Regions from separate parts of the Nonomuraea insulae genome, predicted to be linked through region 3. Evidence: riboswitches for the same ligand, from Rfam matches in the RefSeq annotation. Region 3 holds a riboswitch; each other region holds the start of a gene.
The links. Region 3 has a riboswitch for cyclic di-AMP ahead of ACFPZ3_RS51190 (CHAP domain-containing protein). Riboswitches for the same ligand answer to the same signal wherever they lie in the genome.
Positions count from the first base shown of each region.

Region 1: it holds a riboswitch for cyclic di-AMP, as region 3 does, so the genes downstream of both, ACFPZ3_RS52275 (C40 family peptidase) here and ACFPZ3_RS51190 (CHAP domain-containing protein) in region 3, are expected to answer to the same signal.
Region 2: it holds a riboswitch for cyclic di-AMP, as region 3 does, so the genes downstream of both, ACFPZ3_RS17680 (coiled-coil domain-containing protein) here and ACFPZ3_RS51190 (CHAP domain-containing protein) in region 3, are expected to answer to the same signal.

Region 1 covers NZ_JBHSPA010000080.1:36,600-46,378, reverse strand. The annotation lists gene ACFPZ3_RS52310 (PH domain-containing protein) at 318-809, opposite strand; gene ACFPZ3_RS52305 (hypothetical protein) at 806-1,033, opposite strand; gene ACFPZ3_RS52300 (sensor histidine kinase) at 1,145-2,377, shown strand; gene ACFPZ3_RS52295 (response regulator) at 2,452-3,114, shown strand; gene ACFPZ3_RS52290 (phosphotransferase family protein) at 3,096-4,172, opposite strand; gene ACFPZ3_RS52285 (NYN domain-containing protein) at 4,317-5,639, shown strand; gene ACFPZ3_RS52280 (C40 family peptidase) at 5,725-6,699, shown strand; cyclic di-AMP (ydaO/yuaA leader) riboswitch at 7,617-7,782, shown strand; gene ACFPZ3_RS52275 (C40 family peptidase) at 7,856-8,383, shown strand; gene ACFPZ3_RS52270 (gluzincin family metallopeptidase) at 8,760-9,569, shown strand; gene ACFPZ3_RS52265 (M48 family metallopeptidase) at 9,607-9,779, shown strand, end outside.
Region 2 covers NZ_JBHSPA010000023.1:16,331-26,109, forward strand. The annotation lists gene ACFPZ3_RS17655 (DUF5946 family protein) at 1-449, opposite strand, end outside; gene ACFPZ3_RS17660 (nucleoside/nucleotide kinase family protein) at 516-1,145, shown strand; gene ACFPZ3_RS17665 (50S ribosomal protein bL37) at 1,173-1,250, opposite strand; gene ACFPZ3_RS17670 (DeoR/GlpR family DNA-binding transcription regulator) at 1,391-2,170, shown strand; gene galT (galactose-1-phosphate uridylyltransferase) at 2,167-3,243, shown strand; cyclic di-AMP (ydaO/yuaA leader) riboswitch at 3,312-3,453, shown strand; gene ACFPZ3_RS17680 (coiled-coil domain-containing protein) at 3,459-4,439, shown strand; gene ACFPZ3_RS17685 (TetR/AcrR family transcriptional regulator) at 4,447-5,067, opposite strand; gene ACFPZ3_RS17690 (SDR family NAD(P)-dependent oxidoreductase) at 5,170-5,910, shown strand; gene ACFPZ3_RS17695 (M50 family metallopeptidase) at 5,956-7,260, opposite strand; gene ACFPZ3_RS17700 (response regulator transcription factor) at 7,426-8,022, shown strand; gene ACFPZ3_RS17705 (PP2C family protein-serine/threonine phosphatase) at 8,144-9,259, opposite strand; gene ACFPZ3_RS17710 (GNAT family N-acetyltransferase) at 9,378-9,779, shown strand, end outside.
Region 3 covers NZ_JBHSPA010000073.1:296,217-305,995, forward strand. The annotation lists gene ACFPZ3_RS51160 (MDR family MFS transporter) at 1-896, shown strand, start outside; gene ACFPZ3_RS51165 (LLM class F420-dependent oxidoreductase) at 947-1,795, shown strand; gene ACFPZ3_RS51170 (LysR family transcriptional regulator) at 1,809-2,672, opposite strand; gene ACFPZ3_RS51175 (alpha/beta fold hydrolase) at 2,731-3,549, shown strand; gene ACFPZ3_RS51180 (ArsR/SmtB family transcription factor) at 3,600-3,908, shown strand; gene ACFPZ3_RS51185 (SRPBCC family protein) at 3,911-4,486, shown strand; gene ACFPZ3_RS51190 (CHAP domain-containing protein) at 4,561-5,265, opposite strand; cyclic di-AMP (ydaO/yuaA leader) riboswitch at 5,277-5,414, opposite strand; gene ACFPZ3_RS51195 (Gfo/Idh/MocA family protein) at 5,526-6,479, opposite strand; gene ACFPZ3_RS51200 (aldo/keto reductase) at 6,541-7,362, opposite strand; gene ACFPZ3_RS51205 (hypothetical protein) at 7,461-8,405, shown strand; gene ACFPZ3_RS51210 (DUF6716 putative glycosyltransferase) at 8,408-9,562, shown strand; gene ACFPZ3_RS51215 (polysialyltransferase family glycosyltransferase) at 9,546-9,779, opposite strand, start outside.

The DNA.
Region 1 (9,779 bases), on a different contig from region 3:
CCCCGCCAGCCCCCGCCACTCCACATCCCCGGACGTGTCCCCGTCTCCCAGCCCGACGTGCCCTCCTCCGCTCAGCTCGCCCCGCGCCTGACCCTCTGACCCGGCGTGCGCTCCGGCCGCCGGTTCGCCCTCCGCCCTGTCTCCCGGCCCGGCATGTGCTCCGGTGCTCGGCTCGCCGTGCGCTTTTGGCGCGGCGCCGTACTGTGGCTCGGTCGGGTGTGGGACCTGTGCCCTGGCCGGTGGTGCAGTCTGCGGCCGGGACGGCGGGCCCGCCTGTACTCGGCCTGTCGGTCGGGCGCGTTCGTTCCGATGTGAGGTCACGTCGCGTCCCCCGGCGTCGCCTGGGTCAGGGCGGTCAGGCGTTCGGCCAGGTCGGCCGCCACCTCGTGGTCGAGCGCCTCGATCTTGACGGCACCCGCCGAGGACGCGGTGGTCACCGTGACGTCGGCCAGCCCGAAGAGTCGCTGCACCGGCCCCCGCGCGGTGTCGACCCGCTGGATGCGCGACATCGGCGCCACCCGCCATGTGTGTGTCAGCCACCCCTTGCGCGTGTAGACCGCCTGGTCGGTGACCTCCCACCGTTCCACCCTGTAGGAGGCCCGCGGCCCCACCAGGGCCAGCGCCAGGCAGCCCGCCGCGAACACCGCCACGACGCCCCCCAGCCACATCGGCCGGTCGGTGAAGATCCAGTACGCGGCCGCCGCCGCCCCGGCCACGGGCACCAGGAGGATCAGCCCCTGCACCGTCCACCACGTGATCGCCCGGGGATCGGCCTGGTTGCGCGGCGGGCGCAGCCTGGTCGTGCTCACTGGCCGTCCTCCGCCCTCTTCATCGACCCGGCCACGGCGAGCAGCACGAAGCCGAGCACTCCGATCACGATGGACGCGAACACCTCATATCCCTTCAGAATCGGCAGGACGTTGACCACGAGCAATCCGTGGGCCCAGCGCCACCACCCGAACAGGGTGTTCATCAGGCCGCCCACGCCCTGCGCGAGCAGCAGCCAGCCGAACACCGTCAGCACCGCTTCCATGCCATCCAGCCTCGCCGTGGCACCGGGTGGCCCGCGTCGGCCGTAGGTCTTGGGTGACACCGACTTTGGTCGCTGTCGCCGTACCCCTGACAGGCCTTAACCTCGATGAACGTGACGGAACTGCGGGGAGACGGCGCTCCCACCCACGAATACCGGTGGGCGCTGCCGTCGGTGCTGCTCGGCGATCCGGGTGAGGGCCGCGTGCGGCGCTCGACGCGCGACTGGATCGTCGACACCGTCATGTTCCTGTTCGCCTGCGGCCTGACGTTCCTGTCCCTGATCGAGCTCCAGGACCAGCACCAGCCCGAGCCGCTGCTGGCGGTGGAACAGGTGACGGGGGCGCTGTCGTGCGCGTCCGTGTGGCTGCGGCGCAGGTGGCCGGTCGGGCTCGCGGTGGTGCTGGCCGTGCTCTCGTCCTATCTGGAGCTGGTCGGCGGGGCCTCGGTGGTGGCGCTGTTCACGGTGGCGGTGCACCGGCCGTTCAAGGTCTCGGGGCCGATCACGCTGCTCAACCTCATCACCCTGGCCCCCTATGTCGCGCTGCGGCCCCAGAGCGACCTCGACAGGGGCTGGACGGCGGCGCTCGGCACGGCGATCGTGCTGACCGTGTTCGCTTGGGGGATCGTGGCCAGGGCCAGGCGGCAGCTCGTCTGGTCGCTCAGGCAGCGCGCCGACAGCGCGGCCGAGGAGGCCAAGCGGCTCGAACGCGAGCGCATAGCCAGGGAGATGCACGACGTGCTGGCCCACCGCATCTCGATGCTCAGCCTGCACGCGGGCGCGCTGGAGTTCCGGCCTGACGCGCCCCCCGCGGAGATCGCCAGGGCGGCCGGGGCCATCAGGACCAACGCCCACCTGGCGCTGCAGGACCTGCGTGAGGTGATCGGCGTGCTGCGCCACTCGGCTCCGGCCGGGGACGACGTGGTGCCCGACCGGCCGCAGCCCACCCTCGCCGACCTGCCTGCGCTGGTGGAGGAGTGCAGGCAGGCGGGCATGGTCATACATCTCGACCTGCGGGCCGACGGCGCGCCCGAGGGGCTGGGGCGCAACCTCTACCGCATCGTCCAGGAGGCGCTCACCAACGCGCGCAAGCACGCCGGCGACGTGCCGGTGACCGTCGCCGTCGAGGGGACGCGCGGCAAGGGGTTGTCGGTGGAAGTACGCAACGCGCTGCAGGCGCGGTACGGCTCGCGCATCCCGGGGGCCGGCGCCGGGCTCATCGGGCTGACCGAGCGGGCCGAGCTCGCGGGCGGCAGGCTGGAGCACGGCGCGACGCCTGAGGGCGAGTTCCTGGTACGCGCCTGGCTGCCGTGGCCGGTGGAGGCGACCCAGGAGGACGACGCATGACCCCGATCGGTGGAGGCGGCTCAGGAGGAAGGCGCATGACCCTGGCGGGTGGAGATGACTCGGGAGGACGACGTATGGCCTCGGATGGGCCGATCAAGGTGCTGATCGTGGACGACGACGCGATGGTGCGGGCCGGGCTGTCGATGATCCTCGGCGGCGCGGGCGACATCGAGATCGTCGCGCAGGCGGGCGACGGCGCCGAGGTGCCGCCGCTGGTGGCCGAGCACCGGCCGGACGTGGTGCTGATGGACATCCGCATGCCGGGGATCGACGGGCTGACCGCCACCGAGACGTTGCGCCGCACGGCCGCGCCGCCCGAGGTGGTGGTGCTGACCACCTTCCACGCCGACGCGCAGGTGTTGCGGGCGTTGCGGGCCGGGGCGGCCGGGTTCCTGCTGAAGGACATCGCGCCCGGCGACCTGGTGCGGGCGATCAGGCAGGTGGCCGACGGGGAGCCGATCTTGTCGCCGGTGGTGACGCGGCAGCTCATCACGCACGTGTCCGACGGCGGGGCGGGGGAGCGTACCGAACGGGCCAAGAAGTTGCTCGGCCGGCTCAGCGAGCGGGAGCGGGAGGTGGCCATGGCCGTGGGGCAGGGCAAGTCGAACGCGGAGATCGGGCGGGAGCTGTTCATGAGCGTGCCCACGGTCAAGGCGCACGTCTCGCGGATCCTCACCAAGCTCGGCCTCAACAACCGGGTCCAGGTGGCGCTGCTCGTCTACGACGCCGGTTCGTAGCCGGCGAGCAGCTCCTCCAGGGTCGCCCGGTGCAGCACCAGGTCGTCGGGGTCGTCCGGCATGGGCTGCTCGCCGAAGTGCACCCTGCGCTGCCAGACCCTGGCCATGATGACGCCGTGGCGCAGGGCTGCGTACATCTCGTAGAAGTCCAGGTCGCGTGGCTCGTAGCCGGTCAGCTCGCGGTAGGTGCGGCAGACGTCGGCGCGGCGCATGAAGCCGGGCATGCCGGGCAGGCCCGCACCGGTGGTGAGGTCCTGGAAGAACCGGTGCAGGAAGATCATCCAGGACAGGTCCAGCTCGCGCGGCCCCACGGCGGCCATCTCCCAGTCGAACACCGCGACCGGCGTGAAGTCCCTGAACATGATGTTGCCGATCCTGGCGTCGCCCCAGGAGAGCACGTCGGGCCCGGGAGAGTCCGGCCAGTGCGCCTCCAGCCAGTCGAACGCCCGCTCCAGCAGCGGAATGCGATGCTTGCCGTGCGCCCACTCGTAGTACGCGCGCTGTCTCTCGACGTGCGCGCGCAGCCCCGGGGTTCCGAACGGGGACAACTCGGTCGGCGTGAACGCGCTCTGGTGCAGCGCCGCCAGGATCCCCACGCTCGAGTCCTGTAAACGGCGCTGGTCGGCGGGGGAGGCATCGTGCAGCCAGCCTCCGAACGTGTATGGCAGCACGTCCGGCGGCACCTCCCCGTCCGCCCGCTCCATGACGAAGAACGGCGAGCCGAGCGGCCCGGGATCCGGCTCGAACCACAGGGCCCGCGGCGCTGGGATTCCAGCTTTTTCCCTGGCCAGCCGCATTATCTCGAACTGCGCCCCGAGATCGTAGGCAGGGAAAACGGGAACGGCTTCCACCGCTGGTGCGAGCCTGGCTACGCAGCGCGTACTGCCGGCCTCCCAGGTCGCGGTGAAGAACAGGGTCTCGCTTGACAGGCCGTTTTCCGACGGTCTGGACATCTCGGACACGGTGACGCTCCCGCCGATCCTGCCCCGGAGCCAGACGGCGGTGCGTTCCCGCAGTTCTTCCAGGTCACGCGTGGAGGTGCGCATCGGCTCTGTCACGGTGGGCCTCCCGGCTGGACATGTGCCCTTCGACAGTCGTATACCGCCTAGCAAGCGCTTGTCCATATAGAGACGCTCGTTACGGTCAGGTACGCAACAGCCGTACCCTTGTCTGAAAGGGCATGTCACGAAGGGACAAGTGGGATGAGTTCAGCGGGTGAAGGCCTGGCTCGCCCGCTTCCCGAGCAGGTGCGGCTCAACGTGGTCGATCTGGCCTCTCAGGTCCTCGGAACGATGCCCGCTGTCTCCATACCGCCGCCCCTGCGCGGCATCGCCAAGTTCGACCCCCGTAAACGGGCCAAACTCGGCAGTGCCCCCATAGCGGCGCAGCTCGAGAACGACAAGAAGTTCCGCGAACTGGTCGCCGAGTCCGTGGCGGCCGGCTGGCCGGAGCTGGTCACGGCGCTGGCGGAGGGCAACGTGCCCCCGGCGGCCGACCCCGTGCTGGTGGCCGCGGCGGCATACCTCACCAGGCCCCCGGGCTGGGCGGAGATGATCGAGACCGCCCGCACCGACCTGGAGCAGGCGGCGGTGGCGGCCGAGGGCACCGAGCGCGAAGAGGTGGTGACCCGGCTGCGCGAGCAACTCGCCGCGCAGAAGAGCTCCGCCAAGGAGGAGGCCGACCGGCTGCGCGAGCAGATCAAGTCGGCCCGCGCGGAGAACTCCGACCTGCGCCGCAAGCTGCACGACGCCCGTGAGCGGGCCAAGGCCGCGGCGCGGCGCTCCGAGGAGATGGAGCACGTCGCCGAGGAGGCCAGGACGGCCGCCACGGTCGCGGGCAGCGCCGGCGAGTCCGAGCTGCGGCGGCTGCGCGAGCGGCTGGCCGACGTGGAGAAACAGCTCGAAGCCTCGCGCCGGGCCGCCCGCGAGGGCAGGAGCATCGAGGACGCCCGCGTCCGGGTGCTGCTCGACGCGCTGCAGGACGCCTCGGCCGGGCTGCGCCGCGAGCTGGCCCTGCCCACCACGATCAGCCGACCCGCCGACTCGGTCGCGGCGGTCACCGGCGAGCGACCCGGAGTGCGCGGGGTGCCCGCGCGGGCCCTGGCCGACGACGACCCGCAACTGCTCGACCAGCTCCTGGCGCTGCCCCAGGTGCACCTGATCATCGACGGCTACAACGTCACCAAGACCGGCTACGGCACCCACACGCTCGCCGACCAGCGCACGCGTCTCATGACCGGGCTCGGCGGGCTCGTGGCGCAGACCAGGGTCGAGGTGACCGTGGTGTTCGACGGCGCCGAGCTCAACGCCCCCGTGCAGGTGGTGGCGCCGCGCGGGGTGCGGGTGTTGTTCAGCGCGCCGGGGGAGATCGCCGACGACCTCATCCGCCAGCTCGTACGCGCTGAGCCACCCGGCCGGGCCATCGCCGTGGTGTCGTCGGACCGCGAGGTCGCCGAGTCGGTCAGGCGCATGGGAGCCAGACCCGTTCCGTCGGCTTTGCTGCTGCGCCGGTTGGGTCGCGCGTAGGTTACGAATTGCCGCGTTTGGGTCATGGCCCACCCGCCACTTCTGTACTATTTCGCCCCAGATGTAATCCCATGGAGGCGATACAGTGAGGTTTGGCCGGGTGCCGGTGGCCACGGGTCTCATGTTCGGGCTGGTGCTGATCCCGATGGGAGCGGCGGTCGCCGATCCCAAACCCACTCTCGGCCAAGCCAAGGCCAAGCTCGACAAGCTCAACGACAAGGCCGACAAGGTCGTCGACCGGTACAACACGGCGACAGAGCGCTACAAGAAGGCCAAGTCCACCTACACCACGCTGAACGACAGCTACAAGCGCAAGCTGGCGACCGTTGAGGACCTGCGCGCTCAGGTGATCGGCATGGCCGTCGACAGCTACAAGCTCGGCGAGGACGTGACCTCCTGGCCCGGCATCCTCGGCTCGCAGAACCCCCAGGGCATGCTGACGGGGCTGGCGGTGGCCGGCCAGGTGCAGCAGGAGCGGGCCCGGAAGCTGGCGGCCTTCAACCAGGCGAACCGGGGGCTGAAGGCCGACCGCGACAAGGCGCAGGACGCCCTGCGGGGCGCCGACAAGGAGCGGGACTCCGTCCAGAAGGAGCGCTCCGACATCCTCAAGCTGGTCGAGCAGCAGAAGAAACTGCTGAAGAAGCTCGGGGCCTACAACGCCGGCAACCCGAACAGCGTGGGCCTCAAATACACCGGCGCGGCCTCGGGGAACGCGGCCGCGGTGCTGCGGTTCGCCTACGCGCAGGTGGGCAAGCCGTACATATTCGGCGGGACGGGTCCTGGCGGCTTCGACTGCTCGGGGCTGACGCAGGCGGCCTGGGCGGCGGCTGGGGTCTCGCTGCCGCGTACGACGTGGTCGCAGTGGGCCTGGGGGGCCAGCCGCAAGGTGAGCATGGACGCCCTGCAGCCCGGGGACCTGATTTTCAGTAATGGGCTCGGACACGTCAGCATTTATGCGGGCAATGGGAATATCGTCCATGCGCCGCAGACCGGCGACGTCGTCAAGGTCGTAAAACTGTCCGCCTACGGGGGCGGTCTCGTCGGCGCGATCCGTCCGTGACTTTTCTCCCTTAGTTCGACTGCGGTGGGTGGCCTGTCCACCGACCGCTCCGGCTGACCGCCGTCCAGGACTGACCCGCGCACCTTTACGCGCTGCCATGGCCGGTAACCCGCCGCACTTCGCCTGACGGCCCTCCAGGAAACGCCCTGACCCGCGTTTGGCGCCATCCTTTACGCCGTGACTGGTCGGCCACCCGCCGCACTCCGCTGACGGCCCTCCAGGAAACGTCTTAGCCCCATCCTTTACGCGCTGCCACGGCCAACCACCCGCCGCACTCCGCCTGATGGCCCTCCAGGAAACGCCCTCTGACCATTCAGTGGCGAGCCGCCGTTACGCGAGCCCGAGTTGCCCGACTTCCGTGGTTCAAGCGTTCGCCGCCATGCCCGCCGTTTCGGTCTCTGCCGGCGGGGATTTCGGCTGCCGGACGGCTGTGTTGTTTGTCACCAAAGGTTTCGGTCATGCCGGTTGGTCGGGTGTAAGCGCTTTTGCGCAGGTCAAAGCCCTTCCGTGAAGCTCCGGAATCGACCATCTTCGTGACTACTACGTCACCTCGTAGGCCATCGCGATGTGATCGCGAGAGCGCTCCCCGGCGCGGGTGGTCGCGTTTCAGATGTGACGTTTGGGGCGCGAGTGATGATTGGGACCTGACAACAGCCGCTGTGTCCAAGTGTGAGCAGGGTCACATTTCAATAACGGAACCTGGTGCTCCAGCAGGGGTTCGGCATTTGACCGACACCACTATCTGATCTTTACAACCGGGTTCACCCTTTGCCGATCCTTGACCGTTCGGCGTAGCTTCTGGCGTCGTCGCGGTGAACAAGCCATGTCGCTGCGAACCGGCATCGGTCCCTCCCGATGCGAGACAGATAAATATCCGCCGGTCGCTCCCGATATCCCCATATCGCAGACAAATCGGGGCTTGCGACCTGCCGAATCCGTGCAGCCAGGAGGCACGGAGCCGGGGACCCAGCGATCCCATGTTTCCCCAGGGATCAGGGGTGAATCGGCGCGCCAATCGCGCCGTAGGGCGACTTCCAGGCCCGAATCCGTCAGCTAACCCGGTAGGCGTTCGTGGAAGACACAAGGAGAAATCCTGTCTAACTCCCTGCAGAACCCCCGCCTGTCCCGCCTTGCCCTGAGTGGCGTTGCACTCACGATGACCGTGACGGCCGGAGGTCTCGTCCTCCATGCCCCCACGGCTCAAGCGGCGACGACGAGCGCATCGGCCGGCACGACGACGGTGAAGGCGGCTACCACCGCCCTGACCTCGGCGAAGTCGGTCACGACGGCCCAGAGAAAGGCCGCCAAAGCCGCTCGGCAGAAATCGAAGGCCCGCACGGCCGTCGCCGTGGCCAAGGATCAGATCGGTGACCCGTATCGATACGGGGGCACAGGACCTGGTTCGTTTGACTGCTCCGGACTCGTCCAGTTCGCCTGGAAGAGGGCCGGGGTGAAACTCCCGCGCGTGGCGAGCAGCCAGTTCGCCCGTATCAGGCACAAGATCTCCTGGCGCAAACTGAAGCCAGGTGACCTGATGTTCTTCAGCGGGTTGGGCCACGTGGGCATGTACGTCGGCAAGGGCAAGATGATCCATTCGCCGCGGACAGGCGAACGGGTGCGCATAGACAAGCTGGGCGGATGGCGCAGGTCGTCGTTCGTCGGCGCGGTCCGTCCCGGCATGTGAACAAGCCCCGTCCGGATTCTCTGGAGACTTTCCTGAGTTCGGACGGGGCTTTCGCATGTGAGGCGCAGGCTCCGCCCGTGAGGCGCAGATTTCGCCCGTGGGGCGCAGGCTTCGCCCGTGGGGCGCAGATTTCGCCCGTGGGGCGCGGGCTTCGCCCGTCAGGTACAGACTTGCGCAGGTCGGGCGCAGATTTCGCCCGTGGGGCGCGGGCTTCGCCCGTGGGGCGCAGATTTCGCCCGTGGGGCGCAGATTTCGCCCGTGGGGCGCGGGCTTCGCCCGTCAGGTACAGACTTGCGCAGGTCGGGCGCAGGTTTCGCCCGTGGGGCGCAGGCTGGCGCATGTCGGGCACGGGATTGGCCGACTACCATCAGGCAGCGTGTCCGAGCAGGTGAGCCGACGCGCGGCGGTGACCGCCCTGCTGCTCCTCGCCTTCGCCCCCGCCAGCGCCCCCGGCATCCCCGCCCTCCCCCCGGAGTTGCGTGGCCTGTGGCCAGGAGGCCCCACGATCGTCTCTCACGGCCGGCGCTCCGTCGTCGTGGGCCACGGCGCGGGCTCACTCGGCGAACTGGCCGACAGGGCCGACAGGGCCGGGCTGCGCGTCTCGCAGGTGCTGGGCAGGCCCGTACGAGCCCTGATCGTCGTACCGGAGTCGGCAGGCGAGGCCGCCCGGCTGGCCCGCGCGGACCGGCTCGACGGTCTGGCGGCGCTGGCCGACGGCGGGCGCGTGATCGTCGTGCCCGAGACGTTCGCCACCCTCACCTCCACGGGGAAGGACGTCGTCCTCACCCACGAGCTCACCCATGTCGCGGCCGGTACCGACCACCTCCCCGTCTGGCTCTACGAGGGATTCGCCGACTATGTCGGCTACCGGGACGCAGGGCTGCCCCTGGCGAGCGCCGCCGCCGAACTCGCCGCCGAGATACAGGCCGGACGCTTGCCCAGCGCTTTGCCCGGCCCTGAGGCTTTCGTGGCGGACGGGCGGGACCCGGGCCGGCTGGCGCGTGCGTACCAGGAGGCGTGGCTCGCGTGTCGTTTCCTCGCTGACCGGTTCGGTGAGGGGACCCTGGTGAGGCTCTACCGTGAAGCCCAGGTGGCCGGCGTCGAAAAGGCACTCGCCTCCCTGGGACTCTCCGTCGCCACGCTGACGGAAAGGTGGCGCGCGTACGTACGGGATCGGCTCGTGTGAAGTGCGTACGGGATCAGCTCGTGTGAAGGGGAGGCGGATGAGCGAACAACTGGACGCGGACGACCCTCAAGAGGGCGGAACGGCCACCGCGGCGCGGTCCGGCCGGGGTGCGACGGAGCCCGATGGGGAGGCGCCCGTGGGGAGAAGCGGGCCGAGACGGCAGGCCGCCGTCGCGCTGGTGCTGCTCGGCCTGGCCATCCTGGCCGTGGC
Region 2 (9,779 bases), on a different contig from region 3:
GCCTCTTCCGTCATTTCGGCGAGAGTGCGCATCCGGTGCCCGTACGCCTCGTGCCCGTCGGAGACGAAACCGTCGTCGCCGTACGGCAGGCCGCAGAACGAGGCGCGGAAGCGCTCGGGAGGTCCGCCCGCGGGCAGCGGCGCGTAAGGCTCCAGCGGCCGCAGGTCGTAGCCCGAGCGGGACCGGTGGCTGTTGCGCGCCACCTGATGCGCCTGCAGGCGGATCAGGGCGTCCAGGTCCTGCTCCACGAAGAACTGCAACATGCGGTACTGGCTGTCGAGGAACTTCTGGAGGCCCCTGGAAGGGTGTTGCAGGAGGTACACGCAGACCACGACCGCGTGCCAGCGGTACATCTCCGGGTCCCGCTGCTCCTCGGCCAGGATCGCGTTGTAGTAGTCGGCGCACAGGCCGAGGGGGCCCGCCGCCGCGCCGCAGTCACAGGGGTGCATGCCGGGCACCCAAGCCAGGGGCCGGGCGGGCGTCGAAGGCATTTCCGCGCTCGTAAGCTGTGATCGATGCGTGCGCGACCGATCTCCCGTGAGGCCCTCGTCGAGGAGCTGGCCGAGCTGATCTGCGCCCGGCCCGCGGACGCCTGGGTGCGGGTGGCCGTCGACGGCGCGCCCGCCGCCCGGCCCTGGGCGCTGGCGGACGACCTCGTGGCGCCCCTGCGCCTGCGCGGGCGGCCGGTGTCACGGGTGTCGGCGGGCGACTTCCTGCGGCCCGCCTCGTTGCGTCTGGAGTACGGCAGGACGGATCCCGACGCCTTCTACGACGACTGGCTCGATGCCAAGGCGCTGCGCAGGGAGGTGCTGGAGCCGCTGGACCCGGGCGGGTCCGGGCGGGTGTTGCCGGCGTTGTGGGACAGCGGGATCGATCGGGCGTACCGGATGCCGTACGTGGAGCTGCCGCCGGGCGGGGTGGTCCTGGTGGACGGGACGTTGCTGCTGGGGCGGGGGCTGGCGTTCGAGGTGAGCGCGCACGTGTGGTTGTCACCCGGGGCGCTGGAGCGGGGCACCCCGGAGGAGGAGCGGTGGCGGTTGCCCGCGTACGAGCGGTATGAGCGTGAGGCGCGGCCCCAGGAGACGGCCGACGTCGTGATTCGGGCCGACCACCCGGATCGGCCCGCGGTGTTGCGGCCGGGGTGACCGCCACGGCGGGCGGTCACCCGCTCGTCATCGCGCCGTGGGACGCTTGCCGTGGTTCGCCTTCTTCTTCTTGCGTGCCTTGCCCTTGCGCGCGCGCCTGGCCATAAGCTCGCCTCCGATGATCGGTACGGCATGAGCCCCCAACTTCTCTCGCCCACGCTGACCAGCGCAAGCGAACCCCGCGAACTAACATTCCCCAACAATTCCGTGTCATAATTTGGTGGAATCTGTTGGAAGGAACGGACGTGCTCGCACAGCAGCGGCAACAGACGATCCTCGAACGCGTGCGCAGCAACGGCGGCGTCCGGGTGGCCGACCTCGTACGCGAGCTCGGCGTCTCCGACATGACCATCCGCCGCGACCTTGAGGTGCTGGCCGAACGCGGGCTGCTGGAGAAGGTGCACGGCGGCGCGACCGCGCTCGGCCCCGGCTCGACCGAGGAGCCGGGCTTCACCGCCAAGTCCGCCCGCCAGCAGCAGGAGAAGGCGGCCATCGCGCGGCACGCGGCCACACTCGTACGGCCGGGAACGGCCGTGGCGCTGTCGGCGGGGACCACCACGTGGGCGCTGGCCCACCACCTGATCGGCGTGCCCGAGCTGACCGTGATCACCAACTCGATCCCGGTCGCCGAGGTCTTCCACCGCAACCCGCGCACCGACCGCACGGTCGTGCTGACCGGCGGCGTACGCACTCCGTCCGACGCCCTGGTGGGCCCGGTCGCCGTGGCCGCGATCCGCCGCCTGCACGTGGACACGCTCTTCCTCGGCGTGCACGGGATGAGCGTGCGGGCCGGGTTCACCACGCCCAACCTGCTGGAGTCCGAGACCGACAGGGAGCTCGTGGCGGCCGCGCACCGGCTGGTCGTCCCCGCCGACCACACCAAGTGGAACACCGTCGGCATCAGCACGATCGCGGAGCTGAGCGAGGCCCACGTGGTCATCAGCGACGCGGGGCTGCCCGAGGAAGCACGCACGGAGCTGGCCGAACGGGCCGTAGAACTGATCATCGCGGAGGGCTCGCCTTGAAGCGCACCATCACCCATCTGGCCGACGGCCGAGAGCTGATCTACTTCGACCGGCGCGACGACGCCGACAGGAGCGTGATCGACCGGCGGCCTCTCGAAGGCCGGCCCGTGGCCTCCGAGTTGCGCTACGACCCGCTGACGGAGGAGTGGATCGCGATCGCCGGGCATCGGCAGACGCGGACGTTCCTGCCGACCGGCGGCGCGGCCGAGTGCCCGTTGTGCCCGTCGTCGGAGGAGCGGTCGACAGAGATCCCGGCGTACGACTACGACGTGGCCGTGTTCGAGAACCGCTTCCCCTCTTTTTCCGGAAATTTTGGGACTTATGAGGCTGTGGGTGGGCTGAGTGAGGTCCGTCCGGGCGTGGGGAGGTGTGAGGTGGTGTGCTTCACCTCTGATCACTCCTCCTCCTTCTCCAAGCTCTCCAACGCCCAGGTGGAGCTGGTCATGGAGGCCTGGGCCGACCGCACGGCCGAGATGTCCGCGATCGAGGGCGTGGAGCAGGTGTTCTGCTTCGAGAACCGGGGCGAGGAGATCGGCATCACGCTCGCCCACCCGCACGGCCAGATCTACGCCTACCCGTACGTCACGCCCAGGACCAAGCTGCAACTCGGCGCCGCCCGGCGCTATACGAAGGGCAACCTGTTCGCCGACGTGCTGGCCGCCGAGCGGGAGGCGGGGACGCGGGTGGTGGCCGCCAACGAGTTGTGGACGGCCTTCGTGCCCGCCGCCGCGCGCTGGCCGTTCGAGGTGCACCTCTATCCGCACCGGCAGGCGCCCGACCTGGCCGCGCTCACCGAGGAGGAGCGGGCGGCGTTCGCGCCTCTGTACACGTCGGTGCTGCGGGCGTTCGACGGGCTGTTCGGGGTCGTGATGCCGTACATCTCGGCCTGGCACCAGGCGCCGGTGCGGCAGGATCGTGAGCTGGGCTACCTGCACCTGGAGTTGTTCAGCATCAGGCGGGCGGCCAACAAGCTCAAGTTCCTGGCGGGCTCGGAGTCGGCGATGGGCGCCTTCGTCAACGACGTGTCGCCTGAGGAGGCCGCACGCATGCTTCGATCACAGGTAGATCACTAATGGATTTCTAATTAAGGTCGCATGACTCGTGATCTACCACTAATATCCCGTTATGCACCGGCCGTAACGGCCGTTGCACGCCTAATCCCGGGCGCGGCGCCCGGGAGCCGGGGACCCAAACCGCACCTGGGGTGAATCCGCTTCGGCGGTAGGGAGCACCTCCCATGCCCGAACCCGTCAGCTAACCCGGCCGGCAGAGGGAGAGGAACACCTACGTGGCGGCTTCGTCCCCCGCGGCTCTTGCCATCGCTCTCATCACCGCCGGCGCCCTCGCCGTCCTCCCGGCGACCGCGGCCTCGGCCGCCCCCAAGCCGACGGAGTCGGAGCTCCGGGCCCAGCTCAAGCAGCTCAACACCAAGGTCGACAAGCTCATCGAGAAGTACAACCTCAAGCGCGTCGACCTGGCCAAGGCGCAGCAGGGGGTCGAGACGGCCAAGGGCAAACTGGCCGCCGCCGAGCAGGCGCTGACCGCGGCCGAGCAGCGCGTCGCCGAGATCGCCCGCCTGCGCTACCAGAACGCCGACCCCTCGCTGCCCTCCTTCATGCTCCCGGACAACGGCGGCTTCATGCTCCCCCAGAACGGCAGCAGCGCGGCCCTGCTCGAACAGATCACCGCCGAGCAGCAGGCCATCGTGAACGGCGTGATCAGGGCCCGCGACGACAAGAAGAAGGCCAGCGAGGAGGCCACCGCGCTGGCGGCCCAGGTCAAGTCGGACGCGGCCGAGGTGGACGAGCAGCGCGACGACGCCGAGGACGTCATCAAGGACATCCAGGACAAGCTCGAGGACCTGGTGCCGTACGCGACGGGCCGCAACTCCGACGGCTCCTGGGCGCCGCAACTGCCGTCGGGCTCGGACAACATCACCTCACGTACGCGGCTGATGAAGGCCGAGGTGGGCAAGAACTTCGCGCTGCCGTACGACGTGGGCTGCTTCCGCTCGGGCTCCGACGGCGAGCACCCTCTTGGGCGGGCCTGCGACTTCATGATGAGCACGGGCGGCACGACGCCCAGCTCCGACCACAACGCCCTCGGCGACCGGATCGCCGACTGGGCGCTGAAGAACAAGGACAAGCTGGGCGTCAAGTACGTGATCTGGAAGCAGCGCATCAACCTGGGCTCGGGCTGGCGCACGATGTCCGACCGGGGCAGCATCACCCAGAACCACTACGACCACGTGCACATCTCGATGAACTGAATCGCCATCAGCATGGGGCGGCTTCGGGGGACGTCAGGGTGTCCCACGCCGCCAGGGCACAGGCGATGACCGTCTCCAGTCGCGCCCGGGTGGCTCCATCGCGGGAATGGATGGCCATGCCTTGCAGGACGGCGGCGTAGAAGTCGGCGACGGCGTCGACATCCGTGCCGGCGGTCACGTCGCCATCCTTGATGCCCTGCTCCAGTCGTCGCCGGAAGGAGTGCGGCACGAGTGCGCGGCGTTCGGCGAGGAAGCCACGCAACCCGGCGTTCTGGGTCGTGCCCGTCAACGCTGACAGCACCACCATGCAGCCTGGCGGCGTGGCGGGGTCCGCGAACCTGTCGGCGTTGGCGCGCAGTGCCTGGGCGACGCCCTCCCGCGCGGTACCGGCCGTCTCCAGAAGGTGCAGCGGCCTGGCGCCCTCCGTCGCCCCGTACAGCTCGACGGCCTCCCTGAACAGCTGCTCCTTCGCGCCGAAGCCGGCATAGATGCTGGCCGAGGCGATGCCCATGGCGGTGGTGAGGTCGGCCATCGAGGTGCCCTCGTAGCCGCGCTCCCAGAACGTGATCATTGCCTGGCGTAGTGCCAGGTCCCGGTCGAAGCCGCGTGGCCTGCCCCGTTCCGCCATGTCCGCCACCTTTCTTTGTCGATTGACCAAGATATCCCTTGACCGGCTCGGACGCATCCTGCTATTTATTTCTTTGCCGATCGACAAAGAAATGAGGCGGACGTGAGCGAACTGGCCGGCAAGGTGGCGTTGGTGACGGGTGGCAGCCGGGGCATCGGGGCGGCGATCGCCCTGCGACTGGCCCAGGACGGGGCGGAGGTGGCCATCACCTACGTCAACGCCGCCGAGGAGGCGCGGGCGGTGGGCCGGCGGATCGAAGCCGGCGGCGCCCGGGCACTCGTGATCAAGGCGGACTTCGCCGACGCGCACGCGGCCACCGCGGCGGTCGAGCAGACCGTGGCGGAGCTGGGCAGGATCGACATCCTGGTCAACAATGCGGCCGCCTTCGCCGTCGGGGATCTGGCCCAGGTGACGCCGCAAGAGGTGGACCACGTGCTGGCGGTCAACGTGCGGGCGGCGTTTCTGGCCTGCCAGGCGGCGGCGCGGCACATGGACCGTGGGGGCCGCCTCATCAACGTCGGCACCTGCGTCGCCGAGCACGTTCCCGGGCCGGGGATGACATTGTTCGCGATGAGCAAGTCCGCGCTGGCCGGCCTCACCAAAGGCCTGGCCCGCGATCTCGGCCCGCGCGGCATCACCGCCACCGTCATCCACCCCGGCCCGATCGACACGCACGCGAACCCGGCCGACGGCCCGCAGGCTCCGATGTTCAGCGGCGTGACCGCGCTGGGCCGCTACGGCACCGTCGAGGACATCGCCGCCGCCGTCGCCTACCTCGCCGGCGAAGGCGGCCGTTACGTCACCGGTTCGGCCATCAACGTCGACGGAGGCTTCGCCGCCTGACGCCGCCAAGGGGCCGGGAACGGGGCGATCCGCCGGCGGGCGCCGTCAGTTCGTCAGTCTGAGCGGATTCACCAGGTCGGCGTAGACGAGCAGGCCGGCCATGACCATCATCACGATCGCGATCGCGTACGTCAGAGGCAGCACCTTGGCGATGTCCACGTAACGGGGCTCGGGCCGCCGCATCACCTTGGCGTAGGCCCGCTTGATGCCCTCCCACAGGCCGCCGGCGATGTGCCCGCCGTCCAGCGGCAGCAGCGGGATGAGGTTGAACATGCCGATCGCCAGGTTGAAGCCGGCCAGCAGGTTGACGAAGATGGCGATCTTCTTCTCGCTGGACAGGTCGGAGGCCAGGATCTCGCCGCCCATGCGGCCCGCCCCGACCACGCCGACCGGGCCCTCCGGGTCACGTTCCTGGCCGGAGAAGGCCGCGTTCCAGATCCCCACCATTTTGTTGGGCAGGTTGACCAGCGAGCTCGCCACCCGGCCGGACAGCTCGCCCATGTAGCCGATGACCTGGCCGATGTTCTGCTTCTCCATGACCTCGGTGGGCAGCACGCCGAGGAAGCCGACGTTCTTGTCGATCTTCGCCGGGTCCTCGAGGTTGGGGCGGTCCTGGGCGATGAGGGTGACGCTGAGCGTCATGGGCTTGTCGTCGCGGACGATGCCGACCTGCACCGGGCCGGGGCCGTGGGAGCGGATCAGGCGGGTCGCGTCGTCCCAGGAGCCGATCTTCTTGCCGCCGAAGGAGACCAGGTGGTCGCCCGGCTTCATGCCGGCCTGGGCGGCGGGTGTGGGCTTGTCGGTGGACTTGCAGGCCGCGCGCTGCTCCGAGATCGGGATCACGCACGTGTTGGTCTCGGGCGAGACGATCGGGGCCCAGGCGGGCAGGCCGATGCCGACCAGCAGGATGCTGAAGAAGATGAAGGCGAGCACGAAGTTCATCGCCGGGCCGCCGGACATGATGATGACCTTCTGCCACCACTTCTTGCGGTAGAAGACCTTGTCGTCGTCGCCCGGCCGCACCTCTTCCTGGGCGGCGTCGCGGGCCGACTCGATCAGGCCCTGCCACGGGCCCGTCGCGGTGCTCCTGAGCTTGCCCGGCTCGTCGCCGGGCCGGGGCGGCAGCATGCCGATCATGCGGATGTAGCCGCCGAGCGGGATCCACTTGATGCCGTATTCGGTCTCGCCCCTGCGCCGGGACCACGCTGTCGAGCCGAAGCCCACCATGTACTGGGTCACTCTGACCCCGAACAGCTTGGCCGGCACCAGGTGGCCAACCTCGTGCAGCGCGATGGAGACCATCAACCCCAGAAGGAAGAGAATGATCCCCACGACGTAGAGCCAGTTCATCGAGGCGTGCTCCAAGCAGGCGACAGGGCGGGACGACACGACAGACGAAAGGTCCGACAGCCCCAGAGTAGTCGAACTCGCCACACCGCACGGCTTACCGCTTTTGATGAGCATTGACAGTCTGCGATACAACGATCACTCTGGGTGACGACGGAGGGGGACGTCTTGATCCGCATACTGATCGCCGAGCACCTGCCGTTGGTGCGCCGTGGCCTGCTGGCCACCCTCGGAGCCGAACCTGACCTGCGGGTCGTCGCCGAGGCGGGACACGCAGAAGAGGTGATGCACGCGGCGCTGTCCGCGAAGGCCGACGTGGCCGTGGCCGATCTCGACCTGCCGGGCCCGCCGGTGACCGCCCTGCTGGCCGAGCACGTGCCCCGGTGCGGGGTGCTGATCCTGTCGGCCGCGCCCAATCCGGCGCAGGTGCGCGAGGCGCTGGCCGGTCCCGCGCTGGGGTTCATGAGCCTGTGCGTGCCCGCCGAGCGGCTGGCCGAGGGGGTGCGGCAGGTCGCGGCGGGGCGGCGGGCCATCGAGGCGGAGCTGGCCGTGGCGGCGCTGCAGTGCGCGAGCAATCCGCTGACCAGGCGGGAGCTCGACGTGCTGAGGGTCGCGGCGGGCGGGGCGCGTTCGACGGAGATCGCCGACGAGCTCTTCCTGTCGGTCGGCACCGTACGCAACCACCTGTCGCGCATCATGTGCAAGACCGGGGCGCGCAACCGGCTGGATGCCGTGCGCATCGCCAGTGACAGCGGCTGGTTGTAAGGGACTGTGACGGGACCCCGGTGGAGCCGCGCCGCTCCGCCGGGGTCCGGACTCCTAGAGGATCCCAGCCGGGCGGAGCCCGGTGCCAGTGAGCACCATCACGGCCGGCCCGTGTAAAAGGTCACGGGCGCCAGATGAGCACGAGCGCGCAGTCGTCGTTGTGCCCTGAGGCCATCGCGTTGACCAGCGCCCTGGCGCCGTCGCGGAACCCGGAGGGCAGCAGCCGCTCCGCTTCGCCGAGCAGCCGGTCGAGGCCGGCGTCGATGTCGCGGCCCGGCTGCTCGATCAGCCCGTCGGTGTAGAGCAGCAGCGCGTCGCCCTTGCGCAGGGTGCCGCTGTCGGGCTCGCAGTGCAGGTCGGGCACCACGCCGAGCACGACGCCCTTGGCCGTGGCGACCTGCCAGTTGCCGGTGCCCGCGTCGAACTTCACCACCGGCGGATGCCCGGCCGAGGTGATCGTGTAGTCGCCCGTCTCCAGGTCGAGGCGCACATGCACGGCGGTCACGAACCCCTCGTCGCCCCGCTGCCTGTGCAGGTAGGAGTTGCACGCGGGCAGGAAGTCGCCGACCGAGCCGAGCAGCCCGCCGAACGTGCCCGACAGCAGCAGCGCCCTGGTGCCCGCGTCGACGCCCTTGCCCGACACGTCGACCAGGGCGATCTCGACGGAGTTGCCGTCGCGCATGGACACCAGGAAGTCGCCGCCGAACGACGACCCGCCCGCCTGCTTGAGCACCACCTTGCCGCCCCAGTCCTTGGGCAGCGAGGGCAGCTCGCCCTGGCTCCTGAGCCGGTCACGCAGCTCCAGCAGCATCGCGTCGCCGCGCAGCCCCTGGACGCCGAGCTTGCCCCTGGTGCGGGCCATGAGCACGGCGAGCACGGTGGTGAACACGATCGTCACGGTCAGCCCCAGGCCGACCCGCCCCACGCCCAGCGTCGCCGCGATGTAGCCGAGCGCGACCCCGACCCCCACGAGCAGCTTGACCAGGCTGCGCAGCCGGAGCTGGAGCCCGCCGACGAGGGTGACGAGGATGAGCAGCGAGGGCGAGAACCACTCGGTCGAGACCTCGGCCGCGAGGAACCCGATGACGAGCGCCAGCACGATCAGGGTGCTGAGCAGATTACGGTCGCGGGCCAGCAGAACCCGCCGGACGAAGCGGACGACAGGCACGAGAAATGGCACCCGCACCAGGGCCGCACGGACCCGTGGCGGGATCAGCGGCGCCTGACGGGAACTCATGATGCGCCTGACTGTATCGGTCTGACCCGTGTTTGGGCAGCCCACTTGACCAACGCCTTGATCATTAAGCACGTATATTGGGTGGCCGTCCCCCTTTGCCCGCTCCTACCTTGGACGGATGACGTATCCGATCCGTCCGATTGACGAGTCCGAGTGGCCGGCCTTCGGCCGGGTGCTTGAAGAGGCGTTCGGCTGGACGCCACACCCCACCCAATTCGAGCGGTGGAAAGCGGAGACCGAGTTCGACCGCACGCTCGCCGCCTTCGACGGCGAGCAGATCGCCGGAGTCACCTCCGTCTTCAGCTTCACGATGACGGTCCCCGGCGCCCAGCTCCCCGTAGCCGGCGTCACCGCCGTCAGCGTCCTGCCCTCCCATCGCCGCCGCGGCGTGCTCTCCTCGCTGATGCGCAGGCAGCTCAGCGACGTACGCGAGCGCGGCGAGCCCGTCGCCGCCCTCTACGCCTCCGAGGCCCTCATCTACGGCAGGTTCGGCTACGGCAGGGCCGCGAGCGAGCTGTCG
Region 3 (9,779 bases):
GAGCCAGGATCGACTACCTCGGCGCCGCGCTGCTGACCGCCGGCATCGTGGCGCTGACCCTCCTGGCGAGCTGGGGCGGCATCGCGTACGCGTGGGCGTCGCCCCAGATCCTGGCCCTGGGCGCGGTGGCGGTCGTGTGCCTGGTCGCGTTCGTCCGGGTCGAGCGGCGGGCCGAGGAGCCGATCATCCCGCCCCGGCTCTTCGCCGACCGCAACTTCACCCTCGCCCAGGTGCTCAGCTTCCTGGTCGGGGCCGTCATGATGGGCGTGACCGCGTACCTGCCGCAGTACATGCAGTTCGTCCTGGGCGCCACCCCGACCGGCAGCGGGATGTTGCTGCTGCCGCTGATGTTCGGCATGCTCGCGGCGCAGCTCGTCGCCGGTCGCCTCATCAGCCGCGACGGCCGCTACCGGAGGTATCCGATCCTCGGCGGCGGCGTGCTCGTGGCGGGGGTGCTCGCGCTGACCGTGCTCGACGTGGGCACCGGCATGGTCCTGGCCTCCGGGCTCTCGGCGGTCGCGGGGGTCGGGATCGGGCTGGTCATGCAGAGCAGCCTCCTGCTCACGCTGGCCAGCGCCGAGCACCGCGACATGGGCGCGGCCAGCGGGACCGTCACGCTCCTGCGGACGATCGGCGGCTCGGTGGGCATCTCCCTCCTGGGCGCCGTCTACGGGAGCCGGGTGGAGGCCGGCCTCGGCTCCGGGGCGGGCGACGGGCTGACGCCGGAATCGATGACCACGCTGAGCGGCCCTGCCCGCGAAGCCGTGCGGGAGGCGGTCAGCGGGGGGCTGCAGGGCGTGCTGGCAGGGGCGGCGCTGCTGGGGGTGCTCGCCTTCGCCGCGGCCTGGTTCGTACGTGAGCAGGCGCGGGAACCCGCCGTCACGGGGAGAACCTGACAGTCGTCCGGCGCGTTGACCGGTCCGGTTCCGCCGGTAATCATGGCCGGATGGACATCGGCATCGCTGTTTATTCCAATTGCAACGGTCTGACCCCGCAAGAGCTCGGCCGGGCCGTTGAGGAACGTGGATTCGAGTCGCTGTTCTGGACGGAGCACACGCATATCCCGGTGCACAGCAGGCGCCCGTCCGGCGCCTCGACCCGGGGTTATGCCGAGACCGTCGATCCGTTCGTCGCGCTGGCCGCGGTCGCCGCGGTGACCACCACCCTGACCCTGGGCACCGCGGTCTGCCTCGTCGCCCAGCGGGATCCGATCACCACGGCGAAGGAGGTGGCCAGCCTCGACCAACTGAGCGGCGGGCGCTTCCAGTTCGGCGTCGGCGGCGGGTGGAACCGCATGGAGATGGCCAACCATGGCACCGATCCGCGTACCCGGATGGCCCTGCTCGCCGACCGGGTCCGCGCCATGCGCGAGATCTGGACCGCCGACGAGGCCGAGTACCACGGCGAGTTCGTGGACTTCGACCCGATCTGGTCCTGGCCGAAGCCCGCGCAGAAGCCGCACCCACCCGTGCTCGTGGGCGGGAACGGGCCGGGCACGGAGGACCGGGTGCTGGACTTCGGCGATGCGTGGCTGCCCCAGGTGGACATGATGGACGTCGAGGAGCTCACCCGGCGAGCCGCCACGCTGCGCGCCAGGGCCGCCGACGCCGGACGGGGACGGGTGCCGATCACGCTGTTCGGCGTGATCCCGGAGGGTGGCCCGATGCCCGAGCCCGGCCGGCTCGACGCCTACGCCAAGGCGGGCGCCGACCGCGGCCTGTTCACCCTGCAGTACCGCTCCGCCGACGAGGCGCTGTCCACCTTGGACCGATGGGCCACGCTCATCTCCCGCTGACACGCGTATGAATCTACAACGTAAAGGCGGCCAGCTCGTCCAGGAACGCCCGCGCCGTGGGCGCGCACCCGTCCAGCGACGGGACGGCCAGGGCCAGTGAGCGGCTCATGGCAGGCTCCAGCGGCCGGGTGACCACCGCGCCGAGGTCGGCGGGCAGGCCGAGCGTGGGCACGATGCTGACGCCCAGGCCGGCGCTGACCATCTCCAGGATGGCGGCGGGCCCGCCGGCCTCGAACGCGATGTCCAGCCCCACCCCCGCGGCCAGCGCCGCGCCCATGATCAGCGGCCGGCAGCCGGCGGTGGTCAGGATGAACGGCCGCCCGGCCAGGTCGGACAGGTGCACGACGGGCTGGGCGGCGAGGGGGTGTGCGGCCGGCATGACGGCGACCATGTCATGGGTGCTGAGGTGGGCGGTGTGCAGGCCGGGGGCGGGGAGGGTGACCACGCCGACCTCGGCGGCGCCGCGGTGCAGCCAGGCGCGGATGTCGTCGTCGACGCCTTCGAACAGGCGCACCCGGACCTGGGGGTAGTGGTCAGTGAAGGCGCGCAGCAGTCTGGCGACGAGCGTGCCGGTGGCGCTGGGCAGGCTGGCCAGGCGCAGTTCGCCGGTGATCTGGCCGTTGGCGGCGGCCACGTCGGCGCGGATGAGGTCGAAGTGGCGCAGCGTCTCGCGGGCCCGGGCGAGGGCTCGGTCGCCGGCCTCGGTGAGGGCGATGCCGTCGCGGTGGCGTACGAACAGGGCCGCTCCCAGTTCGCGTTCCAGGGTGGCGATGGCGCGGCTGACGGCGGGCTGGGACATGCCGACGTGGTCGGCGGCGGTGGTGAAGCCGCCGTGATCGGCGACCGCGACGAGCACTCTGAGCTGCGCCAATGTCATAGCGACATACCTTAGTTGGTATTTGACCTCCCCCTGGCCAGAACCCGATGGTTATGCCATGACGACGCGAAAGACGATCGAGGTCGACGGTCTGCGGGCCAGTTATCTGGCGGCGGGGGAGCGCGGGCCGGTGGTGTTGCTGCTGCACGGCACGTACTGGAGCCGGGTGTGGGCGCCGGTGATGGATCTGCTGGCCGCGGCCGGGCTGCGGCCGGTCGCGGTCGATCTGCCCGGCCTGGGGCGCTCGGAGGGGGAGCTGACGCCGGAGACGGCGGCCGTCCCGGCGCTGGCGGGGTGGGTGGCGCGGTTCGCGGCGGCGCTGAGGGTGGCGGAGCCGGTGGCCGTGGCCGGGCACGACATCGGCGGTGCGATCGCCCAGCACCTGCTGGCCGGGGGTGTGGCGAAGGTGGGCCGGCTGGCGCTGGTCAACTCGGTCACCTACGACTCCTGGCCGGTGCCGGGGGTGGCCCGCTACCGGGACCCCGCCGTAGTCGCCGCGACGACGGTGGAGGACGTGCTGGCCGCCCGCCGTACGGCCGTCACCACGGCGCTGGCCCGCCCGGCTTCGGAGGAGGAGCTGGCCGACTACCTGGGCCCCTGGAACGACCCGCGTGTCTGCCGGTCCTGGATGGCACTCGCGGGCGCCGCCGACAGCCGTTACACGCTGGATCTGGTGCCCGCGCTCAGGGCCGGCGCGACGCCCAAGCTGCTGGTCTGGGGCGAGGAGGACACCTTCCAGGAGGTGCGGCACGCCGAGCGGTTCGCCGCCGAGATGCCGGACACCCGGCTCGTCCGCGTCGCGGGGGCGGGTCACATTCCCATGGAGAACGATCCGGTACGGGTCGCGGGCGCGCTGGCGGAGTTCTTCCTGGGGTGAATCGGCGTATATGCCTTGACAGGAATATGCCCTTCTAGGAATATAAAGGCATGTCCGTCGATACGTTCTCCGTGCTCTCCGAACCGACCCGGCGCCGGATTCTCGACCGGCTCCTGACGGCCGAGAGCAGCGTGAACGAGCTGGTGGAGGCGCTCGACGTCAGCCAGCCCACGGTTTCCAAGCAGCTGAAGGTGCTCAGGGAAGCCGGTTTCGTCACCTGCCGCACGGAGGCTCAGCGGCGGATCTACCGCATTCACGCGGGTCCCTTCCGGGCGCTCGACGACTGGCTTCAGCCGTACCGCGCCCTCTGGGACCGGCATCTCGACGCTCTCGAGCGTCATCTCGACAACCTGGAGTAGTCATGACCGACGACGCATACCGCCCGAGCCCGCTCGGCCAGGTCGGCTGCGAGGCGACGGAGGATCGCTGGACCCTGGTCTTCACCCGCGACCTGCGCCACCCGCCCGAGAAGGTGTGGGCCGCGCTGACCGAGCCGGAACAACTCGCCGCGTGGGCGCCGTACACGGCCGACCGCGATCTCTCCAAGGCGGGCGGCGTCACGATCACGATGATCGACGACGACAAGCCCGTGGACATGGAGGCCGAGGTCGTCCGCGCAGAACCGCCGACGCTGCTGGAGTACACCCTCGGCACCGACCTGCTGCGCTGGGAGCTGGCGGCCACCGACGCCGGCGCCCGGCTGACGTTGCGGCACACCGTCAACGACCGCGAGTGGATCCCGAAGGTCGCGGCGGGTTGGCACCTGTGCCTCGACGTGGCCGAGAAGCTGCTCGAAGGTCATCCGATCCCGCCGATCCGCGGCGCCGCGGCGACCGCCTTCGGCTGGGCGGAACTCAACGATCAGTACGCGCGCAGGTTCGGCATCCCCAACACCGGGCTGCCGGAGCAGGTGAAGGGTCAGAGCGAGGGGTCTTGATCGGGCGGGGAAACGCGCGAGCGCGCGCCCCCCGTGCGGGGGACGCGCGCTCGATCGTGCCGGTGAAGAGTCCGTCAGGCGGCGTACTGCGGGTAGCCGTAGCCGACGACCTGCGACGTCGGACGGACGCGCTCCGCGACCGTGCCGTCGCCCGTGTTGCCCTCGACCGTGGAGATGGTGCCGTTGTGGTTGTCCTTGACGACGAACCCGACGTGGTTGATGTCGTTGAGGGACTTGCTGCCGCTCCAGGAGAAGAAGACCACGGCGCCGGGCTTGGCCTCGTTGCCGAAGCGGTGGTTGGCGGCGAACCACTTGGCGTGGGCGACGGTGTAGGCGTCCCAGCCGACCTGCGGGCGGGCGCCGGTCTGCTCGCCGACCCAGGAGACGAACATCGAGCACCAGGCGGCGTTCAGGTAGTCGGCGCGGCTGCCGCCGTCGCGGGCGACGGTCTCTGCGGCGCGCCGTGAGTCGGCGTACCACTGCTGGTACTTGGTGCCGCCGCCGCTGGAGTTCTCCGAGGTGCCCACCTGGGACTTGGCCAGGGAGAGGACCTGGTCGGCGGTGACGTTGACCTTGGTCTCGTTGGTCTTGGCGCCGTCCTGGTGGGCGGCGATAGCGGCGGCCGGGTGCCTGGCGGCGGTGGCCGCGGCGACTCCGGTGGCGGTGTCCGCGCTGGCCGTCACGGCGTTGGCGCCGAGGGCCGAGGCGAGGACGCTCGCGCCGAGGAGGGCGCGGGCGATACCGGTCTTCGTGGCAGCGGTGATTCGGTGCTTGGCCATCGAGGGGGTACTCCTTGCTTCCATGCCGCTTACCGGGTTAGCTGACGGGTTCGGGCGTGGAAGCTGCCCTACGGCACCGGAGTGCCGATTCACCCCAAAGGACATGGGTCCCCGGTTCCGCCCGAAGGCGGATTCAGCGGTCGCAATCCTGCGATCTTTCGTGCGATGGTCAGACATAGCCGGACAAACCGGACGTATGCCTCAAGATGCCTCATAAGGTAATACATGAGGCAAGAGGATTACAAATCCATAAAGTGCGGCTAGGCGAGTTGCCTCCGCGCGTCGGCCAGAAGCCCCATCATGGCAAGGGATTCGTCAAGAGGCATGATCGAGGATTCGGTCCTGCCTTCGGCCGTGGCGGCGCGGACTTCGCGGAGCTCTCCGGCGTATCCGTTGTCCGCCGGATCGAGTACGTGCTCTTCCGGGTCCATCGAGGGTCCCGTGAGGACGATCCGCTGGGGCGCCCAGAAAGGCGCCGGGATGTCCGCCCGCATCTGAGTACCTACAACACTGGCCAGGTTGGGGTAATTCCCCAGCAACGAGGTCGCCACGAGAGCGTGCCTTCCGCCGGGATAGAGCAATACGCCGGCCGCCTCCGCGTCCACCCCGTTGGGGGCCAGGGACCCGGTCATCCGCAGGTCGGAGGGCATGCCCAGGAGCATCTGGGCCAGCCCGAACGGGTAGATCCCCAGGTCCAGCAAAGCGCCCCCGCCCAGCTCCGGCGCCCACAGCCGATGGGCGGGGTCATAGGGGGAGGCGAAGCCGAAACTCGCCTGCACGGAGCGGATCTCGCCGAAGCGCGGGTCGCCCGCGATCCGCCGGACGAGGGGGTTGAACCTCATCCACATGGCCTCCATCAGGAACACCCGTGCCTCGCGCGCCAGGCGTACCATCTTCTCCGCGTCGTCCACGGTCGCGGCCAGCGGTTTCTCGCAGAGCACGGCTTTACCCGCGGCGATGGCCGCCTCGGCCACGGCCAGGTGCTGCGCGTGCGGCGTGGCCACGTAGACGGCGTCCACGGCCGGGTCGGCGCACAACCGCTCGTAGGAGCCGTACGCCGACTCCGCGCCCAACGTCGAGGCCAGGGCCTGAGCCCTGGCCAGATCCCGCGAACCGACGGCGGCCACCCGCATCCCGGGCTCCGCCACGATGGCCGCGCCCACGGTCCGCGCGATGCCACCGGTCGCCGCGATTCCCCACGTAAAATCTCGCACGCCCGAGATCGTATAGGGCGGGTAAATGAATGGGGTTATTCACCCCATTCACCTCCGTCACTCAGGTCACATTGAACGTCTCCGGGTCCGCCCCCAGACGCCGCCCCTTGTTCATCGCCCCGATGGCCGCCATGTCCTCGGAGTCGAGGATGAAGTGGAAGACGTCGACGTTCTCGGCGATCCGCGCGGGCGTGACGGACTTCGGGATGACCACGTTGCCGAGCTGCAGGTGCCAGCGCAGCACGATCTGCGCCGGAGTCTTGCCGTACTTCTCCGACAGCACCGTCAGCGCCGGGTCCTCAAGCAGCCCCTTGCCCTGCCCGAGCGGGCCCCACGCCTCGGTGAGGATGCCGTTGGCCTCGTGGAAGGCCCGCAGCTCCCGCTGCTGCAGGTACGGGTGCAACTCGATCTGGTTGATGGCCGGGGTGATGTCGGTCTCCTCCATGAGCCGGGTGAGGTTGGCGACCGTGAAGTTGGACGTGCCGATGGCCCTGGCCCGCCCGTCACGGTAGATCTTCTCCATCGCCTTCCACGCCTGCACGTACCTGTCCTGCCGCGGCACCGGCCAGTGGATGAGGAAAAGATCTACGTGGTCGAGCCCCAGGCGCGCCAGGCACTCGTCGAAGGCCGCCTCGGCGCGGGAGTGGTCGGCGTTCCACAACTTCGTGGTCACGAACACCTTCTCGCGCGGCAGCCCGCTCGCGCGCACGGCCCGCCCCACGCCCTCCTCGTTGCCGTAGGCGGCGGCGGTGTCGACGTGCCGGTAGCCCGTCTTGAAAGCGGTCGCGACCGCCTGCTCGGCCTCGTCGGCCGGGATCTGCCAGACGCCGTATCCGAGCTGCGGGATCTGCACACCGTCGGTGTTGAGCATGAGCGAGTTCATACCCTCCATTGTTCACGCCGCGTTTCTGAGCGCTTAAGCCGGTGGGGCTAGCTTGAAGCGGTCGTGAACGGGCCATCACTTCGCTGGGAGGGCAAGGAGTGGTCGAACAGGCGTCGGCCTGGGTGGAGTCCCCGCTCCAGATGCTGTGCGCCGTCGAGGCCCACCACGCCGGGCTCCTCGGCCCGAAGACGGCCGTCGTGCCCCGCGCGGGCCTGCGGCCCCTGAAGGCCACACGGCGCGAGCTGCGCTCGCTGGACCTCCCGGAGGGCCTGGAGCTGGCCGAACCGCGCGAGCGCATGCCCAGGCGCCTGCAGGCCGTCGGGGACGCCTTCTCCGGCAAGGTGCAGCTGCGCTGGCTCGTGTCCCGCCCCGGCCGCATCGTCATCGTGGACGACGGGCTGGCCACGCTGCGGCTGCTGGAGCTGATCGCGGCGGGCCCGTTCCGGCCGCTGCTGCGGGCCCGCGTCCGCTCCACCCGGCTGCGCGCCACGCTCGGCCTGGCGGCCGCGCTGCGGTTGCGCCTGAGCAACGTCTGCATCTTCACCGCGCTGGCCGTGGACGACAAGCTCGAAGAGGCCGTACGCGAGGCCGGCGTGAATCTCGTACGCCATGACTTCGCCTGGCTGCGCTCCCAGCCGCCCAGCGCCGAGGGCCCGGCCGAGCGCACGGTCGTGCTCGGCACCTCGCTCGTCCGCAACGGCCTGGTCCACCGCGACCACTACCTGCGCTGGCTGACGGACCTGGCCGCGAGCGAGCCGCTGGCCTACTACCCGCACCGCCGCGAGGACCCCGTGGACGTCGCGCTGATCCGGGAGCGCCCCGGCATCACCGTCCACGACGGCGGCGTGCCCGCCGAGCTGACGCTGCGTGGCCTGGACGCCGGCCAGCGCGTGCTCAGCCTCCCTTCGACCGCGATCACCTCGCTGCGGGTGCTGCTCGGCCCGCGCGGAGTCGCCGTCGAGCCCGTGGATGTTCCAGAGGACTGGTGGACGAGCAGGGCGGCCCCCGCCCTGCGCTCGCATTTGACAGGAGTGTCCGGTTGAGAGTGCTGGCGGTCGCCGACTCCGATTCGTATCTGAAATGGGCGGCCTGCCTGCTCGGTGACCTGGATGGTCCGGCGGAGCTGGTCGTGGTGCGCACGCCGATCGCCCCTTCGCCGGAGCAGATGGCCGCGGCTGTGGGCGACGGGGAGCCGCCGCCCGTGTTGTCCGCGCGGTCGGTGCGGCGGCTGGCCGAGCGGACGCGGCCCGACGTGATCCTCGTGGCCTGCACGGGCCCGGTGGTGGACGTGCTGGTGGCCGAGGTGCTGGACGGGCTGCGGCCCCGCCCGGTTTTCGTCAGCGGGCTGCCGGGCATCTCGGTGCCGGCGACGGAGAAGGCGTGGTTGTTCCGCAGCGGTTGCGACCTGTTCGTGGTGCACAGCGAGCGGGAGGTGGCCGAGTTCTCCGAGATCGCCGCCCGGCTCGGCGGGGGAGGGGCGGTGGGCCTGGCCAGGCTGCCGTTCCTGCGCCAGGAAAGAGTGGCAGGGGGCGGTAACCGGGTGGTCTTCGCCACGCAGGCCAAGGTGCCGCGGGAGCGGGAGCAGCGCGAGCGGATCCTGCTGTCGCTGGCCGGGCTGGCCGAGGGCCGGCCCGACCTGGACGTGGTGGTCAAGCTGCGAGCCCTGGAGGACGAGCGGCAGACGCACAACGAGCGCTTCCACTACCGGCGGCTGTGGCGGGAGATGGGGGAGCCGGGGCGGCTGGCGTTCGAGGCGGGGTCGATGCGGGAGCAGCTGGAGCGGGCGACCGGGTTCGTCACGGTGAGCTCGACGGCGGCGCTGGAGGCCATCGCGATGGACGTGCCGTCGCTGGTGCTGAGCGACTTCGGCGTGAGCGCCGAGATGATCAACGTGGTGTTCGAGGGCAGCCGGCTGCTGGGCACGCTGGAGGAGCTGGCGGAGGGCGGCTTCCGGATGGCCTCGGCCGCATGGTGCGCGGCCAACTACTTCCAGCCGGCCGAGCGCAACGACTGGGCGGGGCTGCTGGCCGGGCTGGTGACCGCCCGGCCGGGAACGCCCGCCAGATCGTTGCTCGACGGGCCCGAGCACGCGGCGGCGCGACGCAGGGCCCGGCTCCGGGTGGAGGTGCCGCCGAAGATGTTGCGGGTGGGCTACCGGGCCAAGCGCCGCATGCGCCGCTACCTCAGATCGCTGACCTGATCTTCCTGCGGATCCTGGTGAGCGCGCTGGGCTTGCCGGAGCCGGCGAAGCCCAGCGTCTCCAGGCGCTTGCGCTTGAAGTAGCGCGGGTCGAACTCGATGTGCTCGGGCCGCAGCTCCGGGTAGGCGTCGGCCTGCATGCAGTAGCCGACCGCGCGCACCAGGCCCGGCAGGTCGGCGGCGGGCGGCCGCTCGATGTGGCCCTCGGGCGACAGGCG